3 linked regions of the Paraburkholderia fungorum genome follow. The protein of the gene in region 1 interacts with the protein of each later gene in a pairwise test. Links are inferred from orthologs where the notes say so. Each region holds a gene or a part of one and is shown in the gene's direction. Other genes may lie near its edges.

Region 1 (3,115 bases):
CCTCGTGTTCAAGCAGTACTTCCACGTGGGTTTTGCTGCGGATACGCCGAACGGTCTGGTCGTTCCGGTGATTCGTGACGCGGACAAGAAGGGTCTGGTCGAGATCGCGAAGGAAATGACCGATCTTTCCAAGGCTGCTCGTGACGGCAAGCTGAAGCCGGATCAGATGCAAGGTGGCTGCTTCTCGATTTCGTCGCTGGGCGGGATCGGCGGCACGAACTTCACGCCGATTATCAATGCGCCTGAAGTGGCGATTCTTGGTCTGTCGCGTGGCGCGATGAAGCCGGTTTGGGACGGTAAGCAGTTCGTGCCGAAGCTGATGCTGCCGCTTTCGTTGTCCTATGACCACCGTGTTATCGATGGGGCTGAAGCTGCGCGCTTCAATGCGTATCTTGGGGCGCTTCTTGCCGATTTCCGGCGTGTGATTCTTTGATGTGATGTTGCGCGGGGCGCTGGTTTTTTGTCTGTGATCCGCGCACTTCTGTAGAACCTGCTTTCATGTCGGTCTATTAGCGTCGCCCCTGTGCGGGGCGGCACTTACTTTTCTTTGTCTTCCAAAGAAAAGTAAGCAAAAGAAAGGCGCGTCCTTTGGCGGACAGCAAAGGCTGATTCTGTTTGGGACGCTGCCAGCTTTTAGGTCCTTGCGGTGGGTTCTTCGTCATCACGATCAATAAGAGAAGGGGACACTATGAGTCTCGTCGAAGTAAAAGTACCGGATATCGGTGACTTCAAGGACGTCGATGTCATTGAAGTCAATATCAAGGCGGACGATGTCATCGAGAACGAACAGGCTCTGATGACGCTCGAGTCCGACAAGGCTTCCATCGAAGTGCCCAGCGATACCGCTGGCACCGTCAAGGAAGTTCGCGTCAAGGCCGGCGATAAAGTCTCACAAGGCACGGTGATCGCGCTCGTCGAAACATCGGCGGAAGCGGCTCCGGCCAAAGAGGCACCGAAAGCTGCCGAGAAGGCACCCGCGCAAGCGGCTGCTCCGGCTCCCGCACCTGCTGCTGCATCGAAGGCGGCAACGCCTGCTCCGCAAGCCGGCAGTTTCTCCGGCAGCGCGGACATCGAATGCGACATGCTCGTGCTCGGTTCGGGCCCCGGCGGCTATTCGGCTGCGTTCCGTTCGGCCGACCTGGGCATGAAGACGGTGCTGGTCGAGCGTTACTCGACACTCGGCGGCGTCTGTCTGAACGTGGGCTGCATTCCGTCGAAGGCGCTGCTGCACACCGCGCTCGTGATCGATGAAGCTGAAGCGCTCGGCGCGCACGGCATCACGTTCGGCAAGCCGCAGATCGATCTGGACAAGCTGCGCGACTTCAAGTCGGGCGTCGTCAAGAAGCTTACCGGCGGTCTCGCCGGTATGGCCAAGGCGCGCAAGGTCGAAGTGGTGACGGGGACCGGCGCGTTCGTCGATCCGAATCACATGGAAGTGCAGACCGAAGGCGGCAAGAAAGTCGTCAAGTTCAAGCAGGCGATCATCGCCGCGGGTTCGGAAGCGGTGAAGCTGCCGTTCATTCCGGAAGATCCGCGTGTGGTGGATTCGACCGGCGCGCTCGAACTGCGTCAGATTCCGCAACGCATGCTGGTGATCGGCGGCGGCATTATCGGTCTGGAAATGGCGACCGTGTATGCCACGCTCGGCGCGAAGATCGACGTAGTCGAAATGCTCGACGGTCTGATGGCCGGCGCGGACCGCGATCTGGTCAAGGTCTGGGAGAAGTACAACAGCAAGCGTTTTGCCAACGTCATGCTGAAGACCAAAACGACCGGCGCCGAAGCGAAAGACGACGGCATCTACGTGTCGTTCGAAGGCGAAAAGGCTCCGGCCGAAGCGCAGCGCTATGACCTCGTGCTGGTCGCCGTCGGCCGTACGCCGAACGGTAAGAAAATCGGCGCGGACAAGGCCGGCGTCGCGGTGACGGATCGCGGCTTTATCGACGTCGACAAGCAGATGCGCACGAACGTGCCGCACATCTTCGCGATCGGCGATATCGTCGGTCAGCCGATGCTCGCGCACAAGGCTGTGCACGAAGGCCACGTTGCTGCGGAAGCCGCTCATGGCGAGAAGGCATACTTCGACGCGCTGCAGATTCCGTCGGTGGCCTACACCGATCCGGAAGTGGCATGGGCGGGCAAGACGGAAGACCAGTTGAAGGCCGCGGGCATCAAGTACGGCAAGGCAGTGTTCCCGTGGGCCGCTTCGGGCCGCGCGATCGCCAACGGCCGCGACGAAGGCTTCACGAAGCTGCTGTTCGACGAGGAAACGCATCGAGTGATCGGCGGCGGGATCGTCGGTCTGAACGCGGGCGACCTGATCAGCGAAGTCTGTCTCGCAGTCGAGATGGGCGCGGATGCAACGGATATCGGTAAAACGATCCACCCGCACCCGACGCTCGGCGAATCGATCGGAATGGCCGCGGAGTTGTACGAAGGCGTCTGTACCGACCTGCCGCCGCAAAAGAAGAAGTAACGCTGTCCCGAGAATCTGTCTGCGTGTGTGTTGTAAGCGCAGGCGGGTTCGCGGAAGCACAGGCGAAAAAAAAGGCGCGTCCCTTAAAAAGGCGCGCCGTTTTTCTTTGGCTGCGAGGCAGGGCAGGGCGCATGTCGCGCTTCAGCGGGGCCGCGTCAGCCCGGCCAAAAAAAATCCCGGCTACTTCGCCGGGCAAACGATACGTTTTCAACGTATCGGAGCGTTCGGCCAATCAAACCGTGTGAGCGGCAACGGCACGACGCTGTTGCTTACGACAACGCCGGCACAGCGGGTGGGCTGTGCCGGCGTAATAGGTAACAGCAGAAGTGCTACCCGACGTGCTGCAAAATAAATCGTGATGCTGCTGCGTGAAACTTAAACTGCCTTCTTGGCCGAGCGCGATGCCTGCGCAGCGGCTTGCGAAGCTGCCTTCGACGCAGCCGTAGCAGCCGCATTGAAGTTGCTTTCAGCGATTTCGACAGCTTGCTTCGTTGCCTTGTGAACCGTTTCGTACGTCGTGTTAGCGGCGGTAATAGCCGACTTGATCACGGCGACAGCGGTTTCCGAGCCAGCCGGTGCATTCTTCGCGACGTTTTCGACGAGCGACTGGACCTTGCGGTTCTGCTCTTCGAATTGAGC
Region 2 (3,034 bases), 800 kb from region 1 along the record:
TCGAACGTTTCCTGCAACTGTGCGCAGACCACAACATGCAGGTCGTTCAGCCGACCACGCCAGCGCAGATTTTCCACCTGTTGCGCCGTCAGATGATCCGCCTGTTCCGCAAGCCGCTGATCGTCGCTACGCCGAAGTCGCTGCTGCGCCACAAGGAAGCTGTGTCGGATCTGTCGGAACTCGCGAAGGGCGCGTTCCAGCCGATCCTCGGCGAAGTGGACGAAGCGATCGACGCGAAGAAGGTCAAGCGTCTCGTGGTCTGCTCGGGTCGCGTGTACTACGACCTGGTGGCGCATCGCCGCGAAACCAAGGCGAACGACGTCGCGATCATCCGTATCGAACAGCTCTATCCGTTCGCGCACAAGCAGTTCGAAGCGGAAATCAAGAAGTACGACAACGCGACGGAAGTGGTCTGGGTGCAGGACGAGCCGCAGAATCAGGGCCCGTGGTTCTACATCGAGCACCACCTGAAGGACGGCATGAAGGAAGGACAGAAGCTGGCATACAGCGGCCGTCCGGCTTCGGCCTCGCCGGCAGTCGGCTACTACGCGAAGCACTACGAGCAGCAGAAGGCGCTGATCGAAGGCGCTTTCGGCCGCCTCAAGAGCGCGTCGATCGCTAAATAAAAGAATCGCGAACCGGGAAGGCGCGTAGCGCTTTCCCGTGCCGCAACGGTGATCCACGAAGGCTCACACGCGGTATACACGGTTTGCAGACGGTTCGCAGGCGGTCGTCGTTCACCGCGCCGTCACCCGATACGTATTCAGGATATTCATAATGGCTATTGTTGAAGTCAAGGTTCCCCAGCTGTCCGAGTCGGTCTCGGAAGCCACGATGCTGCAGTGGAAGAAGAAGCCCGGCGACGCTATCTCTGTCGACGAAATTCTCATCGAAGTCGAGACCGACAAGGTCGTTCTCGAAGTGCCGGCACCCTCCGCCGGCGTGCTCGTGCAAGTGATCGCGAACGACGGCGACATCGTCGTGGCCGATCAGGTCATCGCGAAGATCGACACGGAAGGCACCGCTAGCGCCGCTGCTGTCGAAGCTGAAGTGAAGCCGGCTCCGGTTGCGACGCCCGCACCGGCAGCAGCTCCCGCTCAGGCTGCATCCGCAACGGGTGCGAACACCGCGGCTTCGCCGGCTGCCGGCAAGCTGATGGCTGAAGCGGGCCTGTCGTCCGCCGACGTCGCAGGCACGGGCCGCGACGGCCGCATCACCAAGGGTGACGTGCTGAACGCAGGCCAGGCCGCTCCGGCTGCGAAGGCTGCACCGGCACCGGCTGCCGCACCGAAGGCTGCGAAGCCGTCGCTGCCGGAAGTCAAGGGCCCGGCATCGGCCGACCAGTGGCTGAAGGACCGCCCGGAACAACGCGTGCCGATGTCGCGTCTGCGTGCGCGTATCGCCGAGCGTCTGCTCGAGTCGCAGCAAACCAACGCCATCCTGACCACGTTCAACGAAGTGAACATGGCTCCGGTAATGGACCTGCGCAACAAGTACAAGGACAAGTTCGAGAAGGAACATGGCGTGAAGCTCGGCTTCATGTCGTTCTTCGTGAAGGCGGCTGTTCACGCGCTGAAGAAGTTCCCGCTGGTGAACGCGTCGATCGACGGTAACGACATCGTTTATCACGGCTACTTCGACATCGGTATCGCTGTCGGTTCGCCGCGTGGTCTGGTGGTGCCGATCCTGCGTAACGCCGATCAGCTGAGCCTTGCTGAAATCGAGAAGAAGATTGCCGAGTTCGGCCAGAAGGCCAAGGACGGCAAGCTGTCGATCGAAGATATGACCGGCGGTACGTTCTCGATCTCGAACGGTGGTGTGTTCGGTTCGATGCTGTCGACCCCGATCATCAACCCGCCGCAATCCGCGATTCTCGGCGTGCACGCCACGAAGGAACGCGCTGTGGTCGAAAACGGCCAGATCGTGATCCGCCCGATGAACTATCTGGCGCTGTCGTACGACCACCGCATCATCGACGGCCGCGAAGCGGTTCTGTCGCTGGTCGCGATGAAGGACGCGCTGGAAGATCCGGCTCGTCTGCTGCTCGATCTGTAATTGCCATCAGCCAGGTGCCGGCTTGTCGTTGCACAAACCGGCACCATCTGAGCAGTACGTCTTTCGCATTCCGCAGTACAGGAACGGTGCGCGCCACTAACTGTGGCCGCGCGCCGTTCCGTCATCAAAAGGATTGTCATGTCCAAAGAATTTGACGTCGTCGTGATCGGCGCAGGCCCTGGCGGTTACATCGCCGCCATCCGTGCAGCGCAGCTCGGCAAGACCGTCGCATGTATCGAAAAGTGGAAGAACCCGGCCGGCGCGTTGAAGCTCGGCGGCACGTGTCTGAACGTGGGTTGCATTCCGTCGAAGGCGCTGCTCGCGTCGTCGGAAGAGTTTGAAAACGCATCGCATCACCTCGCCGACCACGGCATCTCCGTGGAAAACGTCAAGGTCGATATCGCGAAGATGCTGGCCCGCAAGGAAAGCATCGTCGAGAAGATGACGAAGGGCATCGAATTCCTGTTCCGCAAGAACAAGATCACGTGGCTCAAGGGCCACGGCAAGTTAACCGGCAAGACGGACGCCGGCGTGCAGATCGAAGTCAGCGGCGAAGGCGAAGCCGAAGTCGTGACGGCGAAGAACGTGATCATCGCCACGGGTTCGAAGGCACGTCATCTGCCGAACATTCCGGTCGACAACAAGATCGTCGCCGACAACGAAGGCGCACTGACGTTCGACTCCGTGCCGAAGAAGCTGGCCGTGATCGGCGCTGGCGTGATCGGTCTGGAACTCGGCTCGGTGTGGCGTCGTCTGGGCGCGGACGTGACCGTGCTCGAAGCGCTGCCGGAATTCCTCGGCGCGGCTGACCAGTCGCTGTCGAAAGAAGCGGCCAAGCAGTTCAAGAAGCAGGGTCTGGACATTCACGTCGGCGTGAAGGTCGGCGAAATCAAGACGACCGACAGCAGCGTGTCGATCGCCTACACGGACAAGGACGGCAACGCGCAGACGCTCGACGCGGACCGCCTGATCGTGTCGA
Region 3 (3,199 bases), 190 kb from region 1 along the record:
ACTGGCGTTTACTGCGCGAGGGATCATTCGTTGATCGCACCACTTTCCCCTCCAAGCCAGGGGGCTCACTTCAAGGTTAGCGGTGTGAGCCCGCTTTCTTTACTTACTTTCTTTGCGGCGGCAAAGAAAGTAAGTGCCGCCCCGCACAGGGGCAACGCCAATAGACCACCGTGACTTCAAGGAAAGGCCAACACCCCGAAGAACACCGCCAAAGGGCGCAGCTCAAAAAAGCTCCCCCCGGCACAGCGGCAACGCCAATAGACCACCGCGATCACAAGGAAAGGCCAACACCCCGAAGAACGCCGCCAAATGGCGCAGCCCGCAAAAAGGCCCAACCCCCGCCGGGGCATATAATGTCGCACGAACCGCCGCCCCGTCCCTCCAGAAAAAATGCCCGATCTGCTAGCCAATCTAAACCCCGAACAACACGCCGCCGTCACGCTCCCCAACGAGCCCGCGCTCATCCTCGCCGGCGCGGGCAGCGGCAAGACCCGCGTTCTGATCACGCGTATCGCGTGGCTCATCCAGCAAGGCCTGGCGTCGCCGGCCACGATCCTGGCGGTCACCTTCACCAACAAGGCCGCGCGCGAAATGATGTCGCGGCTTTCGGCGCTGCTGCCGATCGACACGCGCGGCATGTGGATCGGCACCTTCCACGGCCTGTGCAACCGCATGCTGCGTGCGCATCACCGTGACGCCGGCCTGCCCGCCACTTTCCAGATTCTCGACACCGCCGACCAGCTTTCCGCGATCAAGCGTCTGATGAAGGGCCTCAACATCGACGACGAAAAGTACCCGGCGAAAAATCTCCAGTACTTCATCAACAACGCGAAAGAGCAGGGCCTGCGACCGAAAGACGTCGACGCGACCGACAACTTCAACCGCAAATTCGTCGAACTCTACGAAGCGTACGACCAGCAGTGCCAGCGCGAAGGCGTAGTCGATTTCCCGGAACTGCTGCTGCGCTGTTTCGAACTGCTCGCGCATAATCCGCCGCTGCGCGCGCACTACCAGGCGCGCTTCCGGCATATCCTGGTCGACGAGTTCCAGGACACCAACAAGCTGCAATACGCGTGGCTGAAAATGCTGGCGGGTCAGACCAACTCGATCTTCGCCGTCGGCGACGACGACCAGTCGATCTATGCATTCCGCGGCGCGAACGTCGGCAACATGCGCGACTTCGAAACCGAGTTCAAGGTTCGTCATCTGATCAAGCTCGAGCAGAATTACCGCTCGCACGGTCATATTCTCGATGCAGCCAATCAGCTGATCGCGAACAACTCGCGCCGTCTCGGCAAGAATCTGCGCACCGACGCGGGTCACGGCGAACCGGTGCGCGTGTATGAATCCGCGACCGATACGCAGGAAGCGGGCTGGATCGTCGAGGAAATCAAGGCGTTGATCAGCACGGGCACGTCGCGCAGCGAAATTGCGATCCTGTACCGCAGCAACGCGCAGTCGCGCACGATCGAACACACGCTGGTCAACGCGGGCATCGCGTATCGCGTGTACGGCGGCTTGCGCTTTTTCGAGCGCCAGGAAGTCAAGCACGCGCTCGCGTATTTGCGTCTGATCGACAACCCGAACGACGACACCGCGTTCGCGCGTGTCGTCAATTTCCCGACGCGCGGCATCGGCGCGCGTTCGATCGAGCAACTCGCGGACGCCGCGCGTCTGTATAACTGCTCGATGGCTGCGGCGATTCCGTACGTTGCGGGCAAAGCTGGGTCGAGCCTCGCGAATTTCGCGAACCTGGTCGGCAAGATGCGCGCGGAAACGCAGCAGATGAGCCTGCCGGAAACCGTCGAGTACGTGGTCGGCACGAGCGGTCTGTCGGAGTTTTACAAGAACGAACGCGAAGGCCAGGACCGGCTGGAAAACTTGCAGGAACTGGTCAATGCGGCGGCGGCTTTCGTCAGCGAGGAAGGCTACGGGATGGACACGCCGGCGCGGTCGATTCCGCTGCGCCCGGGCGCAACTGCCGCGCCTGAACTGGTCGTCGCGACCGACGACCCGAACACCGTCGTGCTCGACGCGCCTGGCGTCGCCGACCCGGCGCAGAACCCGGACACCATGACGCCGCTCGCCGGTTTCCTGTCGCACGCGTCGCTCGAAGCGGGCGACAACCAGGCGCAAGCCGGCCAGGAAGCCGTCCAGCTGATGACCGTGCACGCGGCCAAGGGTCTGGAATTCACGGCGGTGTTCATCACCGGTCTGGAAGAGGGACTGTTTCCGCACGAGAACAGCGCGATGGAATCGGATGGGCTGGAGGAGGAGCGTCGTCTGATGTACGTGGCGATTACGCGGGCGAAGGAGCGGCTGTATCTGTCGTTCGCGCAAAGCCGGATGCTGCACGGTCAGACGCGTTACAACATCCGTTCGCGTTTCCTGGAGGAATTGCCGCAGGAAACGCTCAAGTGGCTCACGCCGAAGATCGAGGCGGGCGCGCGCTGGGGTGGCCGCTCAGACAACGCGGGTTATGGGCGCGACTGGTTTGCGCGGCCGGGTTACACGGGCCCGGCTTCGTCGACGCCCGCGCAGTTGCCCGCTTTCGCGAATGAGCAGCGCGCAGCGGAAACGGGATTCCGCGTCGGCCAGCAGGTGTTTCACACGAAGTTCGGCGAGGGCACGATTACGGCGCTCGAAGGTGGCGGGACCGACGCGAAAGCGCAGGTCAAATTCAAGCGGCACGGCGAGAAGTGGCTGGCGCTCGCGGTCGCCAAATTGCAGGCGGTCGAGTGAGCGCGCGTGGCGAGGGAGCGGATTGTATGAGTCAGGGTGATGCAGCTTCGGGTTCGTCGGCTTCAGGCGCGGCGGCTGGCGTGGAAACCGCCGGTGGCGTCAGCGTTGGCGCCGGCGCTACAGGCATCGGAAATGCGGTCCCGGCCGAAGGACACAACACCGCCGCGGCAGCTTCGCCCGAACCCGATCCGAGCCGGAACGGCGCGCCCGTCTCGCATCGTCCGCTGGGGATTCTGGCGGCCTTGCCGCAAGAACTCGGCGACCTGATCGACGCCATGCGCGCCGAATCCGGCGTGCGCACCATCACGCACGGCCGCCGCGACTATCACCTCGGCACCGTCCACGGCACGCCGTGCGTCGTGACGCTGGCGCGCGTCGGCAAGGTCGCGGCAGCGGCAACCGTCAGCGCGCTGATCCATGCATTCGATGTCGAAGCGGTCGTGTTCACCGGCGTCGC

The links.
Region 2: the proteins of lpdA (region 1) and odhB interact in binary tests that used the Escherichia coli proteins (3 or more experiments, as listed by UniProt). The link is inferred for Paraburkholderia fungorum from one-to-one orthologs.
Region 3: the proteins of lpdA (region 1) and BLS41_RS12020 interact in binary tests that used the Escherichia coli proteins (3 or more experiments, as listed by UniProt). The link is inferred for Paraburkholderia fungorum from one-to-one orthologs.

The regions. Positions count from the first base shown.
Region 1 is NZ_FNKP01000001.1:2,548,057-2,551,171, reverse strand. Bases 121-3,082 are described here. They hold lpdA (dihydrolipoyl dehydrogenase), read left to right. Parts: upstream 121-688; coding sequence 689-2,476; downstream 2,477-3,082. Other genes in these bases: BLS41_RS11190 (phasin family protein), read right to left, coding at 2,852-3,082; aceF (dihydrolipoyllysine-residue acetyltransferase), read left to right, coding at 121-433. In the rest of the region: more of aceF, read left to right, coding at 1-120; more of BLS41_RS11190, read right to left, coding at 3,083-3,115. UniProt on the Escherichia coli protein: Lipoamide dehydrogenase is a component of the glycine cleavage system as well as of the alpha-ketoacid dehydrogenase complexes.
Region 2 is NZ_FNKP01000001.1:1,748,713-1,751,746, forward strand. The notes cover bases 36-2,916. They hold odhB (2-oxoglutarate dehydrogenase complex dihydrolipoyllysine-residue succinyltransferase), read left to right. Parts: upstream 36-777; coding sequence 778-2,055; downstream 2,056-2,916. Other genes in these bases: BLS41_RS07660 (2-oxoglutarate dehydrogenase E1 component), read left to right, coding at 36-626; lpdA (dihydrolipoyl dehydrogenase), read left to right, coding at 2,194-2,916. Outside these bases: more of BLS41_RS07660, read left to right, coding at 1-35; more of lpdA, read left to right, coding at 2,917-3,034. UniProt on the Escherichia coli protein: E2 component of the 2-oxoglutarate dehydrogenase (OGDH) complex which catalyzes the second step in the conversion of 2-oxoglutarate to succinyl-CoA and CO(2).
Region 3 is NZ_FNKP01000001.1:2,740,568-2,743,766, reverse strand. Bases 21-3,066 are described here. They hold BLS41_RS12020 (UvrD-helicase domain-containing protein), read left to right. Parts: upstream 21-390; coding sequence 391-2,742; downstream 2,743-3,066. Other genes in these bases: BLS41_RS12015 (5'-methylthioadenosine/adenosylhomocysteine nucleosidase), read left to right, coding at 2,769-3,066. Outside these bases: more of BLS41_RS12015, read left to right, coding at 3,067-3,199. UniProt on the Escherichia coli protein: A helicase with DNA-dependent ATPase activity. Unwinds DNA duplexes with 3'-5' polarity. Translocates on single-stranded DNA with 3'-5' polarity. Initiates unwinding more efficiently from a nicked substrate than double-stranded DNA.